2 regions of the Pedobacter sp. GSP4 genome follow, and region 2 is predicted to be linked to the other one. Evidence: riboswitches for the same ligand, from Rfam matches in the RefSeq annotation. Region 2 holds a riboswitch; the other holds the start of a gene.
The links. Region 2 has a riboswitch for cobalamin ahead of ACS5PU_RS05370 (TonB-dependent receptor plug domain-containing protein). Riboswitches for the same ligand answer to the same signal wherever they lie in the genome.

Region 1: it holds a riboswitch for cobalamin, as region 2 does, so the genes downstream of both, metE (5-methyltetrahydropteroyltriglutamate--homocysteine S-methyltransferase) here and ACS5PU_RS05370 (TonB-dependent receptor plug domain-containing protein) in region 2, are expected to answer to the same signal.

What each region holds. Positions count from the first base shown of each region.
Region 1 is NZ_JBPZIR010000003.1:368,109-379,477, reverse strand. Features, by position in the region: gene ACS5PU_RS08825 (class I SAM-dependent methyltransferase) at 1-636, opposite strand, end outside; gene ACS5PU_RS08820 (acyl-CoA thioesterase) at 698-1,084, opposite strand; gene metE (5-methyltetrahydropteroyltriglutamate--homocysteine S-methyltransferase) at 1,173-3,506, opposite strand; cobalamin riboswitch at 3,706-3,906, opposite strand; gene ACS5PU_RS08810 (M14 family metallopeptidase) at 4,116-6,812, shown strand; gene ACS5PU_RS08805 (DsbA family oxidoreductase) at 6,905-7,621, shown strand; gene ACS5PU_RS08800 (DUF3820 family protein) at 7,794-8,012, opposite strand; gene ACS5PU_RS08795 (ATP-binding protein) at 8,012-9,148, opposite strand; gene mfd (transcription-repair coupling factor) at 9,242-11,369, opposite strand, start outside.
Region 2 is NZ_JBPZIR010000002.1:430,254-441,622, reverse strand. Features, by position in the region: gene ACS5PU_RS05390 (YncE family protein) at 1-55, shown strand, start outside; gene ACS5PU_RS05385 (PKD domain-containing protein) at 116-1,249, shown strand; gene ACS5PU_RS05380 (PKD domain-containing protein) at 1,274-2,206, shown strand; gene ACS5PU_RS05375 (DUF5074 domain-containing protein) at 2,217-3,320, shown strand; cobalamin riboswitch at 3,698-3,888, shown strand; gene ACS5PU_RS05370 (TonB-dependent receptor plug domain-containing protein) at 3,987-5,852, shown strand; gene ACS5PU_RS05365 (DUF6580 family putative transport protein) at 5,891-6,481, shown strand; gene ACS5PU_RS05360 (ABC transporter substrate-binding protein) at 6,764-7,711, shown strand; gene ACS5PU_RS05355 (SIR2 family NAD-dependent protein deacylase) at 7,741-8,424, shown strand; gene ACS5PU_RS05350 (diphthine--ammonia ligase) at 8,417-9,142, shown strand; gene ACS5PU_RS05345 (YMGG-like glycine zipper-containing protein) at 9,273-9,770, shown strand; gene ACS5PU_RS05340 (Dabb family protein) at 9,868-10,206, shown strand; gene ACS5PU_RS05335 (hypothetical protein) at 10,682-10,933, opposite strand; gene ACS5PU_RS05330 (DUF3291 domain-containing protein) at 10,959-11,369, opposite strand, start outside.

The sequences.
Region 1 (11,369 bases), on a different contig from region 2:
TCTTTCTACCCGTTCGCCGGTTTTGCTTTGTACCTGCTCCAATTTTTCGATGGTGTTTTCAGTTTTGAAACCTGCACTTTCCAACAGCGATTTCACTGTTTTTGGGGTATAAAGTGTAAATCCGTAAGGCGTAAACGGCAGTTTTTCCATAAAAGTTTTAGCTGCGAAACATAATACAAATAATCCGTTTGGTTTTAACACATCCTTAATCTGTTTAAGGTATTGAATAGGAGCTGACCAGAAATAGATGGTATTTACCGTAAAAATTTTATCGAACTGATTATCATCAAACGGAAGGTTATTTCCATCTGTTAATGCGAACTCAACTTTTCCATGGCTGATGAAATCATGGTTAATTTTTTCAGCTTCGGCAATAATGGTTATAGAAATATCGGCACCGAAGTATTTTAGGTTTTCGGCTTTTGATAAGAGCTGAGCAATGTGCCCGCCATTACCATGACCTATTTCTAAAACGGTATCGTTATTTTTAAGGCATAAAGCTTCAATGGCTGCGCTGGTCATACCAATGTTACTGGCATGCATCATCTCTCCGGTTTTAATGCCATGTTCGCCTTCCGGGCAGGCCAGCTGTTTGGCAATACTTTTTAATTCTTCTTCCGGGTGTTGCTGTTCCATAACCAAAGCTAAAGATTTACGGCTACAGATTTTTACATCTTTTAGGGCAAAAGTTACAAGATTATTTAATTACCTGAACTGGCTTTTTATTTTCATCTATGGCAACAAAAGTAAAATCGCCGTGTACGGCAAGTTCACGTCCTTCGGCATACATCTGTTCGATGTAAATTTCTACATTAACCTTTAAACTGGTATTGCCCACATGGCTTACCTGGCCAATAAGCTCTATAATGGTGCCGGCAGGGATTGGCTTTTTAAAATCTATCCTATCGCTGCTTACGGTTACCATAATCTGCCTGCTAAAACGGGTTGCGGTAATAAAGGCAACTTCATCCATCAAATGCATGGCCGTGCCGCCGAAAAGGGTATCGTAATGGTTGGTTGTGTTTGGAAAAACGGCTTTAAAAATACTGGTTTTAGAGTTTTCTATTCTTTCTTCTAAGGTCATGCTTAAAGTTTAAAATTAGCCACGGAAACACAGCTACGCACAGAATATTTTAGTTCTTCAGTGGTTCTGGGCTTCCGTGGCAAAAGTATTAATTTACCTGGAGATCTTCAGCCAGCACTTCTTCTGTTTTACGCATCTCTTTTGCGGCTTCTACCATTTCTATCAAAGCCTTTTTGGTTTCGTCCCAGCCACGGGTTTTTAAACCGCAATCGGGATTAACCCAAAGCTGCGCGGAAGGAATAACAGCTTTTGCTTTTTTCAACAGCTGAACCATTTCTTCGCGCTTCGGAACCCTTGGAGAGTGGATATCGTATACCCCAGGACCAATTTCGTTCGGATATTTAAAATCGGCAAAAGCATCTAACAGTTCCATTTGCGAACGCGAGGTTTCGATGGTAATTACATCGGCGTCCATATCGGCAATATTCTGGATAATATCGTTAAACTCCGAGTAGCACATATGTGTATGGATCTGTGTATCATCTTTAACACCGCTTGCCGAAATTTTGAAGGCTTTAACTGCCCAGTTTAAATAGTTTTGCCAATCTGCCTTGCGCAGCGGTAAACCCTCCCTAATGGCTGGCTCGTCTATCTGGATAATTTTTATCTCAGCCTGTTCCAGATCGCAAACTTCATCGCGGATGGCCAATGCAATTTGGGTACAGGTTTCTGACCGGGGCTGATCGTTACGCACAAACGACCACTGTAATATGGTTACAGGGCCCGTTAACATGCCTTTCATGTGTTTATCGGTAAGTGATTGTGCGTAAGCTGTCCATTTTACCGTCATAGGCTCTGGACGGGAAACATCGCCAAAAATAATAGGCGGTTTCACGCAGCGCGAGCCATAACTTTGTACCCACCCATTTTTAGAGAAGGCAAAACCAGCTAACTGCTCACCAAAGTACTCCACCATATCGTTGCGTTCAAATTCGCCATGAACCAGTACATCCAGATCGATTTCTTCCTGCCATTTTACTGCTTTTGCAGTTTCTTCGGCTATTAAGCTGTTGTACTCATCTTCGGTAAAAGTTCCGTTCTTGAGTTTAGCCCTCCAACTCCGTACTTCTGCTGTTTGCGGAAACGAACCGATAGTAGTTGTGGCGTAACTTGGCAGATTGAGTTCCTGCTGTTTAATTTTTCGGGTAGAAAATGCACTTAAGCGCTCAGCATCGTCGGATTTTAGTGCCAAAACACGTGCTTTAACCTCAGGATTATGAATGATTTTGGAAACTTTACGGTTGCTGATGGCAAGCTTGTTTTCTTCCAGTTTTTGCAGGGTAGATGCAGGGCTTTCGTTTGTGATCAGTTTTTTTAAGGTGGCCAGTTCGGCAATTTTTTGCTTTGCATAGGCGAGCCATTGTTTAATTTCTGCTGAGAGATTTTGCTCGTTGGTTTCGTTGTCTAAATCAACAGGCGAATGGATTAAAGAGCAGGATGGCGCAATCCAGATTTTATCCCGACCTCTTTTTTCGATAGCCTGGTTAATGATGGAAACCGATTTTTCAAAATCATTTTTCCAGATATTTCTGCCATCTACCAAGCCCAGCGAAAGGATGGTCTCTTCTTTTAAAGCAGCCAGCACATCCGTTAACTGATCTTCAGCACGTACGAGGTCGATGTGCAGTACATTTACAGGTAAAGCAGCCGCAAGCGCAAGATTATTGCCCAGGCCTTCAAAATAAGTAGCCAATACAATTTTTAATTGTGGAAAAGCCTTCCTGATTTCTTTGTAGGCATATTGGTAGGCTTTTTGATCTTTTTCGGTTAAATCTAAAGTTAAAAATGGCTCGTCGAATTGTATATACTCGGCTCCCAAAGCGTCCAATCGGGATAGTATATCGATGTAAACCGGAAGAAGGTTCTTGATCAGATCTATTTTTTCGAAACCGGCTTCTTTTTCCTTACCCAGTAAAAGATAGGAAACAGGACCGATCAAAACCGGCTTAGTGGTTAGCCCAAATTGTTTAGCCTCATAAAACTCGTCGATAATTTTAGTCGAGAACAGTTTAAAAGGCTGATCTTTATAGAATTCTGGAACAATGTAGTGATAGTTGGTATCGAACCATTTGGTCATTTCCATGGCTACAACATCTAATCCATCTTTTTGATAACCCCTAGCCATGGCAAAATAAAGGTCCAGTTCGGCGTTTCCTTTTTTCAAGATTACTTCATTGTACCTTTTCGGAATGGCGCCGAAAGTTAAGGAATGATCCAATACATGATCGTAAAAAGAAAAATCGTTTGATGGAATAATATCTATCCCAGCTTCTTTTTGAAGTTTCCAGTTTTCGTGGCGGATGTTTTTCCCCACCTGAAGTACATTTTTGTACCCAGTTTTATCTGCCCAGTAATTTTCGCAGATTTTCTTTAATTCCCTTTGGCTACCTATTCGCGGATAGCCCAGATTTTGCGTTAGCATCTCTTTTAAAGATTAAGTAAATAAATCGTTTAAAAGCCCTTTAAGCAATATTTTATGATGCTTTTGGTTAAAATGAAAAGGAAAGGTTAGGGCGCAAAAAACCTACTTATCAGCCAGAAGCTTAAAGCAAAATTTAATAAAATGGTTAATTCTATCATGAACCTATCAGACCTGACCAATTGCTTTATAACGCGAAAGCACCGTCAATTCGATATCGGTAGGTCTCCTGACTTATTCCCGATTTTATCGCCTTCCCATACCGATAAATCGGCACAGTGGCATATTGATAAAACCGTTGTTTCGTTTAAAAACAGAATTTACAGTTGCGCGACAGCTCGTGATTTGCACACGATTCCCTTTTAATCTACAGCTAAGTAAAGCCAATATCGGTTGATGAAAAAATAAAGTTAAGAACTTACATCAAAGGCAAATGTAGAGATTAAGATGGAGGATTTTTTAAATTTTTAATGTTTTTTGCACCGCATGAGATAAAATAAAGGCTTTTTGAGCTATATAATTCTGTCAAAACCTGCACTGTAACAAATTTGGCGCATGTAAAATCGCTACATTTTCTCTATTATATTTGATTATCCAACAAACAACCCGATTATGATAAAAAACTACTTCAAAAATACCTGTTTTGCTTTTTTGATAATTTCGTGCTGTGCGGTTCAGGCACAGGAAGTGCCCACGCCAAAAACGCATTTTGGTTTCGATATCGGTGATAACTACCAGCTAGCCAATTATACCCAAACGGAGGCTTATTTTAAAAAACTGGCCGAAACATCAAAGCGTGTCAAGCTCGTAGATATAGGTAAAACCGAAGAAGGAAGAAGCCAGTACATGTTAATTGTTTCTTCGCCAGAAAATTTAAAGAAATTGGATCGGTATAAAGAAATTTCGCAGCAGCTTGCACATGCCGAAATTAATGCCGAACAGGCTAAGGCCTTGGCACAGGAAGGAAAAGCGGTAGTTTGGATTGATGGCGGGCTGCATGCAAACGAAGTGGTTGGCGCACATCAACTGATACAGACGGCCTATGAATTTGCTTCTAAAAGCGATCCGGAAACCTTGCGCATTTTGGATAATGTAATTATTCTTTTTACACATGCTAACCCCGATGGCCAGGAACTGGTAAGCAATTGGTACATGAGGGAAAAAGACCAGAATAAAAGAACAACTTCGGGCCTGCCGGTACTGTATGAAAAATATGCTGGACACGATAATAACCGCGATTTCTTTATGTTAAACCTTAAAGAAACACAGAACATAGGGCGTCAGCTTTTTGTAGAATGGATTCCGCAGATTATGTACAACCATCACCAGGCTGGCCCTGCCGGAACAGTAGTGGCCGGACCTCCTTACCGCGATCCTTTTAATTATGTATTCGACCCCATGGTGCTAACCAGTTTGGATGCTGTTGGTGCGGCCATGCACAATAGAATGAATGTAGAAAATAAGCCTGGCTACACCCAGCGGGGCGGTTCGGTTTATTCTACCTGGTATAATGGCGGGTTAAGAACAACAACTTATTTCCATAACATGATCGGGCTGTTAACCGAGATTATCGGTAACCCCACCCCATCAGAAATTCCACTGGTTCCATCGCGTTTATTGCCAAACGGCGATTCGCCAAACCCGATTACTCCGCGCAAATGGTATTTTAAAAACTCAATTGATTATTCTGTATCCCTAAATTATGCTGTTTTAAGTTATGCCCAGCGCTACCGTGATGAACTGCTGTTCAACATTTATCAAATGGGCAGAAATTCTATTGAGCGCGGTAAAAAAGATACCTGGTCGTTTTCCCCGAAAAAAATAGAAGCCATTAACAATGCCGCGAAAAACGACAAAGGTGCAGCGGTTGCAGGTGGAGATGCTGATTTTGGACCGAGACGGCAGTTGAGTATTAAAGCACTCGATACCGTGATGAAAGCACCAGCGAACCGCGATCCAAGAGGTTATATTTTATCTGCAGATCAACCTGATTTTAATTCGGCCATTAAATTTTTAAATGCTTTGATCAGAACGGGTATTGTGGTTCAAAAGGCAAGTTCGGCATTTACAGTAGCGGGCAAAAATTATCCTGCCGGAAGTTATGTGGTAAAAACCGATCAGGCTTTCCGTCCGCATGTTTTGGACATGTTCGAACCACAAGACCATCCAAACGATTTTAAATATGAGGGAGGCGCACCAATTCCCCCATACGATGCTGCCGGATGGACTTTGGCCTATTTAATGGATGTAAAGTTCGACCGCATTTTGGATGATTTTACCGGCCCTTTTGAGAAAAATCCTTACGGAGCATTATTAAAATCTGAAAATAAACTGCCAAGTGGATCAGGCTATGTATTAAGTGCGGCACAAAACGATTCTTACACAGCAGTAAATGATCTGTTGAAGAATAAAGTTGCTGTTTACCGCTCTACCGAAAACGGCGATTTTTATGTTTCATCCACAGGGAAATCGATACTGGAAAAAGCAAATGTGAAACTTAAAAGTGCCCCGGCCCCAAAAAACAAAGTTGAAATTTCAGCTGGCCGTATTGCTTTATGGGATACTTACGGAGGCTCTATGGCCTCGGGATGGGTAAGGTTTTTAATGGAGCAGTATCACTATAATGCAACTGTAATTTATCCTCAGGATATTGATGCCGGAAATTTAAAATCCAAGTATGATGTAATTATTTTTGTAGGAGGAGCAATTCCATCTGTTCAGAGCGGAGGTGCTGGAAACAGATCATTTGGTCCGAAGGCAGAAGAAATTCCTGAAGCTTACAGAAACCGTTTGGGAAGAATTACCGCTGATAAATCAATCCCTGAATTAAAGAAGTTTTTAGAAGCCGGTGGAAACATTGTAACCATAGGCAGCAGTACCAATTTAGCTTTCCACTTAAAGTTACCTGTTCGCAATGCAATGGTGGAAATTGTAAACGGTGAGGAAAAACGTTTGCCTGCAGAGAAGTATTACGTTCCCGGAAGCGTTTTAAATGTAGGCGTTGATACTTCATTGCCAACAAACTGGGGTATGGAAAAAGAAGCAGATGTGTATTTTGATAACAGTCCGGTTTTTAAACTTACAGGCGATGCCATCGCATCAGGAAAGATTAAGCCTTTAATGTGGTTTGAAACAGCTGCGCCGTTGCGCAGTGGCTGGGCCTGGGGCCAAGCTTACCTGCAGGATGGTGTAACCGCTTTTGAGGCAAAGGTTGGCAAGGGAAAACTGCTGGCTTTCGGACCTGAAATAGCTTTTAGGGCACAAACGCACGGAACTTTTAAGTTAATATTTAATCAGCTGTATAAATAAATGCTGTGATTTAAGAAGCCACTATACTTAACGATAGTGGCTTTTTACTTTGGCTTTACTTTCCCCATTTATAATCAATTTACTTTTGTGTCATGAAAGTAGAAATCTGGTCGGATGTAATGTGTCCGTTTTGCTATATCGGAAAAAGGCATTTTGAACAAGCTATGGAAAAGCTGCCTTTTAAAAATGAAATTGAAGTGGATTGGAAGAGTTTTCAGCTCAATCCGGAATACCATAACACCAATAACGAAACAGTTTACGATTACCTTTCGAGAAGCAAGGGAATGCCTGTTGAACAGGCTAAACAGATGACCAAACAGGTTGTTGATATGGCTGCAAATGCGGGCTTAACGATCGATTTTGATACTAATATTCCGGCCAATACCTTTAATGCACACCGCCTGATCCATTTGGCAGCACAACATAACCTACAGGATTTAGCTGAAGAAAAGCTTTTTGAAGCCCATTTTGTTAAATCAAAAAATATCGGCGAAAGCAGTGTTTTGATTGATCTTGCGGTAGAAATCGGTTTAAATAAAGAAGAAGCAGAAGCGGTTTTAAGTAGCGATCAATTTGCCGAAGCTGTTCGTTACGATATTTACGAAAGCCAGAATTTGGGTATCAGGGGCGTACCTTATTTTGTTATGGACCGTAAATATGGTGTTTCGGGCGCTCAGCCCGTTCAGGCTTTTACCGATGCACTTACCCAAAGTTTTACAGAGTGGAAAGAAGCTCAGCCAAAAACTACACTGACCTCATTAAATAAAAATAATGATGCGGTTTGTGATGAAAATGGCTGTGAGATATAGGGTTGTTTCCCGCAGATTACGCTAGCATTAACAAAACCTATTAAATTTTCGTCATTGCGAGGAGGAACGACGAGGCAATCTTTTACGCCATTAACTCTTTCTAGAAAGATTGCTTCGTCGGCTGAAAAAGCCTTCTCGCAATGACGATTTTTTATGGTAGTACTCGAAAGATTTACCGCTGGTTCTTCAACGGGGTTAAGAGGTATTCCAGTCCATTAACGCGTATTTCGAACATGGTAGCCATTAAATCGCCTAATTTTCCCTTTGGGAAACCTTTATCTTTATACCACAGCAAATAACTTTCGGGAATATTACAGATTAGATAACCTTTATATTTTCCGTAAGGCATTTGCATTTTCACTAAATCGAGCAACAAGGTTGGGTCTAACATTACAATATAAAATCTAAGTAATTCTCTTTGTTAATAATTGAAAAAGTGGCTTTGGGATAATTTTTAGCGAAAAAACCAGGTATTTTCTTTTTCTGACCACCCCACTTGAAATCGACCGCTAAAATTTCCCCATTTTTAACTTCGATAAGGTCGATTTCCTGTTGATCGTAAGTTCTCCAAAAATAGTGAGTAGCATTTTGTTGTTCGTATTCTACTTTCTTAATACGTTCGCTAAAGCAATAGTTTTCCCATAAAATACCCTGATCATTACGTAGCGCTAACAGTCTGAAATCATTAATAATTGCATTTCTGATACCGTTATCGTAAAAATACCATTTTGACGATTTTGTAACTTCCTTACGTAGATTATTGCTGTATCCGCCGACTTTGTAAATAATAAAAACTTTGGCAAGCAAATCGAGATAACGATCTACTGTATTTTTACTAAGGCCCAGCGTGCGGGAAATTTCATCAATTGAAACCTCTGAGCCTACTTGGTATGCAATAAGTTTTAATAGTTCCAAAAGTTTCGCGCTATTCTGTATGTTTTCATACATCAGGATATCTTTTAATAAATAAGATTTAACAAGCTCTGTTAAATACTGCGCTTTTTCGGCTAATGAATCCAAGTGGAATAGTTCGGGATATGAACCAAAGATTAGCCTTTCTTCTAGGTTCTGAGTTGTTTGTAAAGCATTTTCCCTTTTATCCAGCTCAAGCTGTGCTATTGGGTAAAGATAATAGGTTAAACTTCGGCCGGTTAATGGTTCGCCTGTTTGGTTTGAAAGATCAAAGGTAGAGGAGCCACTCGCAATTATGGTTAAATCTTTGAAAGTATCAATCAACAGTTTTAATATCTTTCCTATTTCAGGAATAACCTGTGCCTCATCAATAATAAGCAGCTTAGCTTCTCCCAAAATTCTTTTATAGTTAGCCGCAGTTCGCGTAGATAATAGTGCCTGTACATCCTGATCCTCGCCATTTAAAGAAAGATGGTTAATGTTGGCATCTTTTATGATATTTTCTACCAACCAGGTTTTTCCTACTCTTCGGGTTCCAAATATTAAGATAACCTTATTTTTCCCAATTTTATTGAGGATTATAGGTTGTAAGGATCTGGTAATTTGACTTTCCATTTAAGCCAAATATAGTAAAAAACGTTAATTCAGTCAATAGACTGACTCAATTAACGTTAATTCAGTCAACAGACTGACTGAATTAACGTTTTTTTAATCAATCAGCTCTAAAGTTTCAATAGCTTCTTCAACGGTATTAATGTTATCAAAAGCAATTCTTAAGGTATTTTTAACCTCTTTTAAATTGCACATGCGCGGGTGGTTTTGTGCAAAAGTTAAAATTTTGGTAAAGGTATTCGAATCGAAATATTTCGATTGTTTATCGCTTAAAAAGTAGCCACGCAAGCTGTTTTTCTTGAAACTGATTTTTTCGAAGCCGAGTTTTTTGCCCAACCACTGCAAACGTACCACACTGAGCATGGTTTTTACCTGTGGTGGAACCGGTCCGAAACGATCGGCCAAATGTTTTTCAAAAATCGCTAGTTCGGCTTCGTTATCGAGTTTAGAGAGTTCGGTATATAAGTTGTACCGTTCTGTAATATTGGTAATATAGGCATCCGGAATATAGAGTTCCAGGTCGGTATCAACCTGCGTAAAGCCAACAAAGGGCCGTTCAGGTTCATTCTCGAAAAGGCCTTTAAACTCAGCTTCTTTTAACTCCTGAATGGCTTCATCTAATATTTTGTGGTACATTTCGAACCCGATTTCTGCAATAAACCCGCTTTGCTCTGCCCCCAATAAGTTTCCACTTCCGCGGATGTCCAAATCGCGCATGGCTACATTAAAACCACTGCCGAGGTCAGAAAATTCTTCAATGGCGCTTAAGCGCTTACGTGCTTCGGATGTTAAGGTTGATAAAGGCGGCGATAATAAATAACAGAAAGCCTTTTTGTTACTCCGGCCTACCCTGCCCCGCATTTGGTGCAGATCGCTCAGGCCAAACATATGGGCATGGTTGATGATAATGGTATTGGCATTCGGAATATCCAAACCAGCTTCGATAATGGTGGTGGCTACCAGCACATCTTTTTCACCGTTAATAAAATCGAGCATTACATCTTCTAGCGCATCGCCATCTAACTGGCCGTGCGCAATCCCTATCCTGGCTTTAGGTACGAGCTTTTGTATCAATCCACCTAGTTGCATCAGGTCATTTACCCGGTTATGGATAAAGAAAACCTGGCCCCCGCGGTCCAGTTCAAACTGAACAGCTTCCTGGATCAGCTTATCATTAAAAACATGTAACTCTGTACTAACCGGTTGGCGGTTGGGTGGTGGTGTGCTGATAATGGATAAATCGCGGGCCCCCATTAACGAAAAATGCAATGTCCTAGGGATAGGTGTTGCGGTTAAAGTTAACGTATCAACATTTACCCGTACCGCTTTTAACCTTTCTTTTGCGGTAACACCAAATTTCTGCTCCTCATCAATAATCATGATGCCCAGATCTTTGAACTTTACATCCTTGCTCAGTAAGCGGTGGGTACCGATTAAAATATCAACTTTACCTGCTGCAGCTTCGGCCAGGGTATCTTTAATCTGTTTATTGGTTTTAAAACGGTTAATATAATCAACCGTAACCGGGAAATCTTTTAGGCGCGAAGAGAAGGTTTTAAAATGTTGTAGCGCCAAGATGGTGGTAGGCACTAAAACGGCAGCCTGTTTGCCTTCTGCTACAGCTTTAAATGCAGCACGCACGGCAATTTCGGTTTTTCCGAAGCCTACATCACCGCAAACCAAACGGTCCATTGGGTGTGGCGACTCCATGTCTTTTTTTACATCCTGTGTGGCCTTTAACTGATCGGGGGTATCTTCGTAAATAAAAGATGCCTCCAATTCGGTCTGCAGATAGCTATCTGGCGAAAAAGCCGTTCCGGCCTGGGTTTTACGCAAAGCATAAAGCTTAATCAGGTCGCGGGCAATATCTTTAACTTTTTTTTTAGTAGTTTTTTTTAGCTTATCCCAGGCATCTGTACCCAGTTTATTCATTTTGGGCACACCGCTTTCCTTGCCACTGTATTTGGCAATTCGGTTTAGTGAGTTGATGTTTACATAAAGCAGGTCGTTGTCTGCATAAATCAAACGGATCATTTCCTGGGTTTTGCCATTTACTTCAACTTTCTCTAGGCCGGCATATTTGCCAATTCCATGATCGATGTGTGTAACGTAATCGCCAGATTTGAGTTCCCGCAGATCTTTCAGGGTAATGGCCTGGCTTTTTTGATAACCTTTTTTAAGCTTGTATTTATAGTAACGGTCAAAAATCTGATGATCGGTGTAA
Region 2 (11,369 bases):
AACCGCTGGCCTTCCTCAGCATGCTGTATTTAACTACACTTATAAATATGAATAAACAAATATTAGCTCTGTATACATTTTCAAATACCCAAATCATAATAAAGAACAGTCATACATGAAAAAAACTTACCTATTGTTAATGCTCGGCCTTGCCACACTGATTTATAGCTGCAAAAAAGATAACGAAGCTGCCCCAGATGTTAATCTGAGCATCAAAGGCGAAACAATGACCTCGAAGGTAAATACCAAAATTGCTTTTGCCGTAGGAACAAATAATGGAAAAGGATTTAATCACCAATGGAAATTGGACGGTACCGTAGTCAGCAGCGTTTACAATTACGATTTTACGCCTTTAAAGGCCGGTACTTATGTTATAGAATATACAGCAAGCAATAATGTAGGCTCATTTTCGCACAAATACACGATAACGGTGCCTGTGCCAGTTGTAGAAATTACGCCCGCCAGTAGCAAATTTATTACCACCGTTTTTGAATACTTATCGGCTCCGGGCCAGTTTATAAACGAAAGCTTAGGAAGCCCTGCCGGTGCACAGAAAATTATTGGAGATGTGAGCAAAACCAGTATGGTTACCCTGGGTGGTTTTGGTGGTTATATTGTTTTTGGGTTCGATTACTCGGTGTTAAACAATACCGGTGCCGATCTGGCCATTTATGGTAATCCTATTGGTGGCACAACGCCATTTGCCGAACCTGGAATTGTAATGGTTAGTCAGGATGTGAACGGAAATGGTAAACCGGACGATGAGTGGTATGAGCTTGCAGGTAGCGAATACAACAACCCACTTACCATTAAAAATTACGAAATAACCTATACCAACCCAAAAGGTTTCGCCAATGTAAGCTGGACAGACAATCAGGGCGGCAGCGGAACATATGATGTAAACAGTTTCCATAAGCATAATTTCTATCCTGAATTTGCTCCAAACCAAGAAAAACTAACACTTAAAGGAACATTGCTTCCATCTACCTGGGGTAAAAACGGAAGTATTTTTATCAATAATGCATTTCCTTGGGGCTATACCGATAGCTGGTCGTTAGATGATGATTATGCCACTAAAAGGTATAACAGCTTCGATATTGATTGGGCTGTAGATCAGAATGGGAAAAAAGTTGCTTTAAAAACCATCGATTTTGTAAAGGTTTACACCGGGCAAAGAGAAAAAGGAAATACGCTTTTGGGAGAAGTATCTACCGAAGTAAAAGGCGCAGCCGATCTGGGGATTAAATAGGTAAGACAAGAAAACTTTTTAAACATGAAAATTAAATCAATAGCACTGGCCCTTCTTTCATCCGCTGTACTGCTTTCCTGTAAGAAAGAAAATGCGGGCGAAAAAGAAGGAGCGGGTGAAAAACCGGTGGCGGGCACATCGCCGTATGTAAATAAAATTTACGAGTTTAAGCAGGCGCCCGGACAATTTGCCAACGATCTGGTTAAAACAGATGTGCTGCTTGGTAACGCCGGAAACGGTCTGGTATCGTTAGGCGGCTATGGCGGTTACATAGTTTTTGGCTTTGATCACAGCATCAGCAATTCTGCTGGGGCCGACCTCGGCATTTATGGCAATCCGCTTATTGGTGTAGGGATGGAATTCTCCGAACCGGGCATTGTAAGCGTAATGCAGGATGCGAATAAAAACGGCCTGCCCGATGATGTTTGGTATGAACTTGCCGGAAGTGATTACAATGATGCAGCTACGCTTAAAAATTATAAAATAACGTATTACAGGCCAGCCAAATTGAGTGATGATATCCGCTGGACCGACAATCAGGGAAGAGAAGGGCTGATACTCCGAAACCAGTTCCATGCGCAGGATTATTTCCCAGCATGGGCAACAGCAAACGAAATTTCCTTTACCGGCACTTTGTTGAAAAACACTTTAATGCCCGGTGAAATCATAAGCAACAAGCCATTCAGTTTTGGGTATGCCGACAATGGATCGGGCGAGTATGTTAGCGTGCAAGAGCAACTGGGCAGGGGATACAACACCTTCGATATCGATTGGGCTGTAGATGCCACCGGGAAAAAGGTAAGCTTGGCAGCCATCGATTTTGTAAAGGTTTACACTGGCCAGAACAGCAATGGAAACCCTTTCCACCCTGATAACAATAACGACCGTTCACGCTACATTGGCGAAATCTCGACCGAATTTGGTGGAGCAGTAGATCTTAAACTTTTAAAAAAATAAACAGTACAAAATGAACAAAAACAACTTTAAGCCATTATTAATAAGTGCAATACTTTTAACAACAGCGCTTTATTCATGCAAAAAAGATAATGTAGAATCATTGCAGGTTGATCCCGTTGCTGGTAAATATGAAAATGGCTTCTTTGTAATAGGTGAAGGCTCTTACGGACAGAATGCGGGTAGTGTGAGCTTTTACCGTTATGGTGATGATACTCTTAATACCAGGGCTTACGAGAAAGAAAATCCGGGCAGAATATTATCAAATACAGCAAAAACCAGTACACTACAGTTTGCTTCTATTATTAACGGCAGTATTTATTTATTGAGTAAGATTAATGGCCCGATTGTTAAAATAAATGAATATACACTAAAAGAAGAGGCGAGGTATGTGCAGGAAACCAGTAACTGGAGAAGTATTGTACAGGTAGAAGGAAACCGAGGTCTTTTAAGTGCCAACGATGGTGTTTACCAGATCGACCTTAATACCCTTACCGTTCAAAACAAATTAACCACTGTAGGCGCTGTGAATACGGGCGATATGTGGAAAAAAGGCGATTACGTTTATTTGCTGCAGAGCAATGGCGCAAAGATCATTTCGGCAAGCAATTACTCTTTGGCAAAAACCTTCTCGAACATTAACCGTGGCTTTGCACAAACACCAAATGGAAAAGTTTGGGCTTCAACGGGCAGCCGGTTAATTGCAATCGACAATAATTTGGATACAGCAGGTGTAGCTTTAAATGTGGCCATTGGAACTTTCGGGCTCGATGCGCCAACGCGTATCACGGCTTCAACAAAAGAGAATGCTATTTTTTATCATTCAGGTAAAGCAATTTACAAATATGTTGATGGTAATGCCGCATCAATATTGCAGCCATTTATAACCATTACCGAAGATCCTTTTATGGTTTATGGAGCAATCCGTTACGATAGGAACAAAGATTACCTGGTGGTAAACGGAATTCAAGGTTACGGTGCAGCTTCTACAGTGAATTACTTATTGATCTATAATGCATCTACCGGGGTATTAGTGAAAAAAATCAAATACGGTGGCGATGGTGTAACGACAGATTTTTCGAAGATCTTTTTTAATGATTTAGCCATTTTCCATTAAAATATAATAAATAACCTCTCTTATGTTTAGGGCCTGCATTTTGCGGGCCTTTTTCTTTGTGGTTTCCTACTGCAAAATCTTTTACAGTATTAATAAAGACCAAATCATACAACGGAAGCTTCAAGACCTATCGGATTAGATACCATTCCTATTTAGAGACATTCAAAACATATCTAATTAAATATATTTTGAGTCAATTAAGACTGAAATCATATCTAATTAGACACTAATTATATCCCGAAAGACTGAATGGGTATCTAAATATAATGAAATAGTATCTCGCAAGGCTCAAATCGTATCTAATTATACAAAAATCATATTTTACAGTGCTTAATTAATGTAATGCAACGATACTTTCGGCTATTCACTCTTTTTGTTACATTTGCGCTGCTTTTGGTTTCCGGTGTAATAATCGGAATTAAAAGGGAATACAGTGTAAATCTGTAACTGTCCCGCAGCTGTAAGCTCTATAACGGTTTTCTACAAACGTCACTGTTCCATTATACCGGAGCGGGAAGGCAGAAAACCGGGAGCAAGTCAGAAGACCTGCCTTAAGCATTTAATTTCATAGCTTTCGAGGATTGAAGCTAGGATTGAGGTACTTAACGTTTTTCGTATTTTCATTTCCGTTCCAATCTGTTGGCTGTGGGCAAAACTCACAATCAAATGAACAAAACAAGAATTTTAGCTGTAGCCGGCCTGGGCCTTGCACAGTTATTGCTTAGCCACTTGGCTAATGCACAAAATCAAGACAGCTTACAGCTTAAAGATGTGGTTATTTCTGCCACCAAAAACAATCAGAAACAATCGCAAACCGGTAAAGTAGTTACCATCATCAGTCGCGAAGTATTGGAGCGCAGTAATGGCAAATCGTTGCCCGATCTGCTTACCGAACAGGCGGGCATTGTAATCAGCGGGGGCAATAGCAGTCAGGGGAAAGATAAAAGTATCTTTTTTAGGGGCGCTTTAGGCGGTTATACCTTGGTGCTTATTGATGGTATTGTACAGAACGATCCGGCCAGTATTAGCGGAACCTTCGATCTACGTTTGTTCTCTATCGATCAGATAGACCATATTGAAATTTTAAAGGGCGGTCAGTCTACCATTTATGGATCAGATGCCGTTGCGGGTGTAATCAATATTGTAACCAAAAAAGGCGGACCTAAAGGTAATACCATTTATGGCGTAGCGAGTGCAGGTAGTTTCGAAACCTATAAAGGCACAATTGGCTTAAATGGCGGTGTAGAAGGCTTTACTTACAACATTAACTACACACATTTTAAAACTGATGGGATTTCTGAAGCAGCTACCCCGGTAGGAAGCACAGCTGTATTTGATAAAGATGGTTTTAAAACCGATGGTGTAAACGCCAATTTCGGTATTAAACTGGATAAAAATTTCTCCGTTAATCCGTTTTTACGCTATTTCTATGGTAATTATAAAATAGATGAAGATGGTTTTAAAGATGGTTTACCAACCAATAATTCAGTTTTAAAACAGTTTAGCGCAGGTTTTAATGCCGAGTACAAGTTAAACAGCGGAAAAATCACTTTAAACTATAGCCATCAAAGTAACTCAAACGATGTTAATTCGAGCTTTATGGGTTTTGCCAGTAATTTCTTGAACTATGGTAAACTCAATACAGTTGATTTATTCTACAACCAAAAGCTTAGCAACAAACTGGATTTATTGGTAGGTATCGACAACAGAAAGATGAAACTGATTACCGATACGCAAAATCCAACCACTAATATCTTTGCGGCTTACGGATCATTGTTCCTGCATGATTTAAGTGTGTTTAATCTGGAAGTAGGTGGCCGTTACAATAAACATGATCAATATGGCGAAAATTATACCTATTCAGTTACCCCAAGTATCAACATCATCAAAGAAATAAAATTATTCGGAACAGTATCTACTGCGTTCAAAATCCCTACGTTGAATATGTTGTTTGGACAGTATGGAGCTAATTTGGATTTAAAACCGGAAAAATCTCAAAATTATGAAGCCGGTGTGAATTTTAGCCTTGCCGATGAGCTGTTTACCTTGCGTGTTGCAGGTTTTAAACGCGATTTAACCGATGCCATTGTATATACCACCGGTTATTTTAATCAGGGCAACCAAAAATATAAAGGTTTTGAAGTAGAGCCAGCAGTAAAGTTCAGTATTTTTAATGTAAACGGCTATTATGCATATGTAGAAGGAAATACCGGAACAGTAGATTATTTGATCCGCAGGCCCAAACATACCTTTGGCATTAATGCAGGCGCGCAGGCCACAAGCAATTTATATGTAAGTGCCAATTTCCGTTATTTTGGTAAGCGTTACGATACCAATTTTATCTCTTATACTACTGAGGAACTGCCATCGTATAAATTGTTAAATGCATATGTAGAATATGCATTGGCTAAAAAACGGGTAAAATTATTTTTTGATGCAAAAAATATCCTGAACCAGAAATACAACGAAATTATCGGATACAATACACCTGGCTTTAACTTTAATGCAGGGGTAAGTTTTAATATCCGCTAATAAACTTTAACTTTGCAGTAAATAATAACCAAAATAAAATGTCTCATTTAAAATTCAATCCACGCACTTTAATTTTGTTGTTGATGATCTTGGCCATTACGGCTTTCCGTTTGTTAGTCACTTTCAACTCAGATGAATTAAAATTTGCCAACTTCTCATCAATAGGAGCAGTAGCTTTATTCGGTGGGGCATACTTTAAAGATCACCTTAAAGCCTTTGCTTTTCCATTATTGAGTTTGTTTTTAAGCGACTTTATTTTGGCAACTACCATATTTAGCAAATACAGTAGCGGTTTTCTTTACGAAGGCTGGTATTATACCTACCTTGCGTTTGCTTTGATGGTTTTGGTAGGCAGGGTATTGCTTAAAAAGGTAAACGTGGTAAACCTATTGGCCTCAACACTGGTAATTGTATTTATCCACTGGATTGTTACCGATTTTGGTGTTTGGTTTCAAAACCCATCGTACACACAAGATTTAGCTGGTTTTTGGTTGTGTTTAGAAAGAGCTATTCCTTTCGAGATTAGATTTTTAGAAGGAACGGTAATTTATGGTGCACTATTGTTTGGCGCTTTCGAGATTTTAAAGGCAAAATATCCGGTATTAAAATTGCAAACACAAGAGTTGTAATCCATACTCACTTAGATATTAAATCCTCTTTTGATTCGGTTCAAAAGAGGATTTTTTTTAACTTAGTACTCCGCGTCATACTATCCAAAGTTATCGGGATCAGTATCTGATAAGGGGAGTTAGAGGAGCCGTTGTAGAAGTAGAATTGTCATCCTGACCCTGTAAAAGGACATGACCGAAGACCTTTTAAAGCATTTCGACTACTTGTCCCGAAAATCCGGAAGCTCAATGTGACAAATCATATGTGTATGATAGGCCATTAACACAAAACTAGATATTATAATGAAAGTCGTTTCCTTTTTGCCTGCTGCAACCAAAATGATCTACGATATGGGCCTACAAGAATATTTGTACGGTGTAACCTTCGAATGCCCTGTAGAAGCAGCCGCGCAACCAAAAGTTGTCCGCTGCATACTGGAAGGTAAAAATTATACCAGTATCGAGATCGACCGCATTTTTTCAGCATCAAAAGCACAGGGCAAAAGTTTGTATTGGGTGGATGATGAATTATTGGAAAGCATTGCACCTGATATTGTTTTTACACAGGATATCTGCGAAGTGTGCAACATTGATACCGTTTGTACAGAAACCGCGGTAATGAAATTGAGCAAGCAGCCTACTTTGGTGCCATTATCGCCAAATAACCTGCAAGATGTTTTTGAGTGCGCCATTACCATTGCCAAAGCTTTAGGTAAGGAAGAAGTGGCACTAAATTATTTAGCCGGACTGCAAAAGCGGACCGATTATATCTTAGATCAGCTTAGGCTAAACCGTGCGCCATTAAAAAGGATTATGCTAATGGAATGGATTGAACCGATCTACAATTGTGGCCATTGGATTCCCTTTCAGATTGCAGCGGCCGGTGGGGTAGATATGCTTTCTAATCCTGCCGGAGATTCTATTGTTACCCCTTGGGATAAAATATTGAGGTACAATCCAGAGGTGCTGGTTATTGCGCCCTGTGGTTTTGACAAAACCAGAACCACAACAGAAATGGATTTACTCACCGCAAAAACAGGTTGGAATAACCTCGAGGCTGTAAAAAACAACCAGGTTTACATAGCCGATTTCGATATGTTTACCCAACCCAGTATAGGTACGCTTGTAGCAGGTATTGAGGCGTTGGCCTGTATGTTCCATCCCAATATCTTTAAGGCAGAAGAGAAAATCGCTAAAAAGTTTATTCATTACAATCAAGCTATTGAATCACATCAACCTGTGAAATCATAATATCTTTAAAATCAGTGTAATCATACTATATGAAAGTAGTCATTTTAACAGGGGCAGGGATCAGTGCCGAAAGTGGGTTAAAAACATTTAGAGATTCTGATGGATTATGGGAAGGCTACAATGTATATGATGTGGCCACGCCCGAAGCCTGGGAAAGAAACCCCGAATTGGTTCAGGAATTTTATAACGAAAGAAGAAGACAGGTTTTAGCCGCTCAGCCCAATCTGGCGCATCAGATACTGGCCGAACTCGAAAGCCACTTTGATGTTGAAATTATTACCCAAAACATTGACGATCTGCATGAGCGGGCCGGTTCTACAAAAGTAACCCATCTTCATGGCATCATTACCCGGTCGCAATCAGATAAAAGATCGGGCTTAACCTACCCAATTGTTGGCAGTGAAATTAAAATGGGTGAGTGCTGCGAGCTGGGTTCTCAGCTAAGGCCGCATGTGGTTTGGTTTGGCGAAGCGGTGCCGATGATCGAAGTGGCGGCCAAAATCTGTAAACAGGCCGATCTATTTGTGCTAATCGGTACATCATTAGCCGTTTACCCTGCTGCCGGATTAATCGATTTTGTGCCATCAGCAATAACAAAATACATTATCGATCCACGTACACCCAACGTAAAACGCTATAAAAACGTTGTCAATATTGAGCAAAATGCCGTTGAAGGTGTAGCCGAACTGAAAAAAATATTGGTCAATGCCTGAAAAGAAATCCTGTATATTTAACTGGAGCGGCGGTAAAGACAGTACACTTGCCCTGCATTATGCGCTACAAGACCCTACAATTGAAATCCGTTATCTCGTAACAACCCTTACCGATAAATATAACCGCGTTTCTATGCACGGCGTAAGAGAGGCTTTGCTCATTAAACAGGCAGAAAGTATTGGTATTCCGCTTTATCAGATCAGGTTGGGCGAAATGCCCGATATGGAGACCTATGATGAGGCAATGAAGATGCATCTTTCTAAATTTAAAGCTGAAGGCATCACGCATTCTATTTTTGGCGATATCTTTTTAGAAGACCTGCGGGCCTATCGCGAAAATAAACTAGCAGAAATTGGTATGGAAGCTATTTTCCCCTTATGGAAGAAAGATACCAAGCTTTTGATTGATGAATTTTTAAACCTGAACTATAAAACCATCATTGTTTGCACCCAGCAAAATTTGGAAAGTATTTGTGGAGAACTAATTACACGCAGTTTAATAGATAAACTACCTGTTGAAATAGATCCCTGTGGTGAAAATGGGGAGTTCCACACTTTCGCTTTTGAAGGACCAGTTTTTAAGCAAAATATAGACTTTACGCCCGGTGAAAAGGTCTTTCGCACGTATAATGCGCCTGCCAAAACAACATCAGATAGTGATTCGCCCTGTTCACATTCAACGCTTTCTGGCTTTTGGTATTGTGATCTGATAGAATAAATTTTAATCGGTTAAAACATTTTGGCATCATTTTTTCTTTAGTATCTGTAATTAACTAAAATCGCACATTGTAATGAAACCTGTTTGGTGAGTTAGGTTGCCAAACAAGCATCATTTAAAATCAAAAGTTATGAAAAAGATATTCATGGTAATCGCACTTAGTTCTGTAATGTTTGCCTGTAACAATAAGGCCAAAGAAGAAGCGGCATTAAAACAACAACAGGCAGAAAAACAGTTGGCCCTTAAAGCTGTAAAAGACAGTTTAAGGTTAGATAGCTTTAAAAAGGCAGAAGTTGCTAAAGTAGAACAAGAGAAAGAAGCCCAGCGCCAGGCCGAATTAGCGGCAGCTAGAAGGGCAGGAGCCAATTCTTCAAGATCATATGCAAGCTCTGGCGGTAGTTCAAGTGGAGCGTATGGTGGTACGCAACCAACAGCTAAGAAAAAAGGCTGGAGTGATGCAGCTAAAGGTGCCGTAATTGGTGGTGCAGCAGGTGCAGTTGGTGGAGCCTTAATCGATAAGAAAAAAGGTAGAGGTGCCATTATTGGTGGTTTGGTTGGAGCCGGTGGCGGTTATTTGATCGGTAGAGGTGAAGACAGAAAATCAGGCAGGGTACAGCCTAAAAACTAAAAAAGATTTTTAAATTATATTAAAATCCCGATTTACGTCGGGATTTTTTTTTGCCCTCAAAATGATTTATATCTTTAAAAAAAAATAAAATAAAACAATGATTGAAACCCAAACTGCAGATAAAGGCCAGATTCAACATTTTGTAATGTTCTGGTTAAAGCCACAATTAACCAAAAATGAAATTGCAGAATTCGCTAATTTCTTCGAAAGTTTAAAGCCAATTAAATATATTAAAACCCTGAGTTATGGTTTGGCGGCCAATACACCAGTGCGTCCGGTTACGGATAATTCTTTTACTTATTCACTCACCATTACCTTTGCCAATATCGCCGATCATAATGCTTATCAAGAAGATAAAACGCATTTAGATGCAGTAGAAAAATTTTCTAAAAACTGGTATAGGGTAGTGGTTCACGATACTGTTATTTCAGTTTAGAAACGGAGCCTTTACTGTTAGGTCTTTTCTTTGAGTAAGCTCCTAAATTATGTAGGCATATAATTGATAATATTGAGTTCGGCTGCTTTGTCATTCCGAATGCAATGAAGAATCTTATTGTATTAAATTATCATATTTCAGTATAAATCCGTGCTTCCGTGGCTAAAAATATAATTGTTTGACAGTGATCTTTCTTAATGTCCAGGATGACACTGAAAGTGAAATTTCCTTTTATAAAACGTCACTTATCGGCCAAATCAGCCAAACTTCCGATTTATTTGGTAAAATATAAAATCAAAATTATATTTTGTTAATGTGTTTAATTATCAATATATCAATAAGTTACGTTTTTATACTTAAATAATCTGTTTTATTGCAGCTCATTTATAAGTCTTAAAAAGAGCTTAAATACAGAATATAATTCCGTTATGGTATTTATGTAGTTGTAAATCAATTAGTTAATTGATTTGTTTGCCTAGTATTGATGCCTGCTGTATGCTGCAGAAAAATCTGATCTCATCAGCTTAAATCTCTCGATAACGGTTTGGATAAATTCTTCATCAAGTATTTCGAATACATCATTCACTCCACCTCCACTGAGGTCCAGTTCAGCCAATTTGTAACTTTGTTCAAAAGTTCCCTGCTCAAATTTTACAATGTATTTCTGGTTCATTGAAAAAATGGTGATCTTACATGCTGGGTGTGGAAGTTCTGCTATTACTCTCATTTTAATTTATTGAATGGTTTGTTGCTTAAATCAATGGTTTTGGATATTCTACTTTTAGGCCGTTTAATGATCCATGGCTTTCAATTATTTCGAAGCGTGCAAACAGCTCTTCGCTGTACCACTTCCGTTCTCTGGTGAGTTTAATTACATCGGCATGGTCAAAGGTTTTGTAGGCATAGTTTTTCATGCTTTCCGCATCAGTCCAGATGGAAAATGTAGCCTGATCAAAAAATGGGTTTTCTCCAATACCTGCCGAAAGGATAAATCCCGGAGCGGTTCGCATAGCTTCTGCAGCTCTTTTAATATTGCTCTTAAATTCCTTTTGTTTGCCAAACCTGATGGCTGCCCGGGTAATAACTGCAATTGGCCCAGTAGGATTTTCATAATTTTTATCAGCCTTAAATGGTTCTTTTTTAGACCATTGCCCATGACTGCT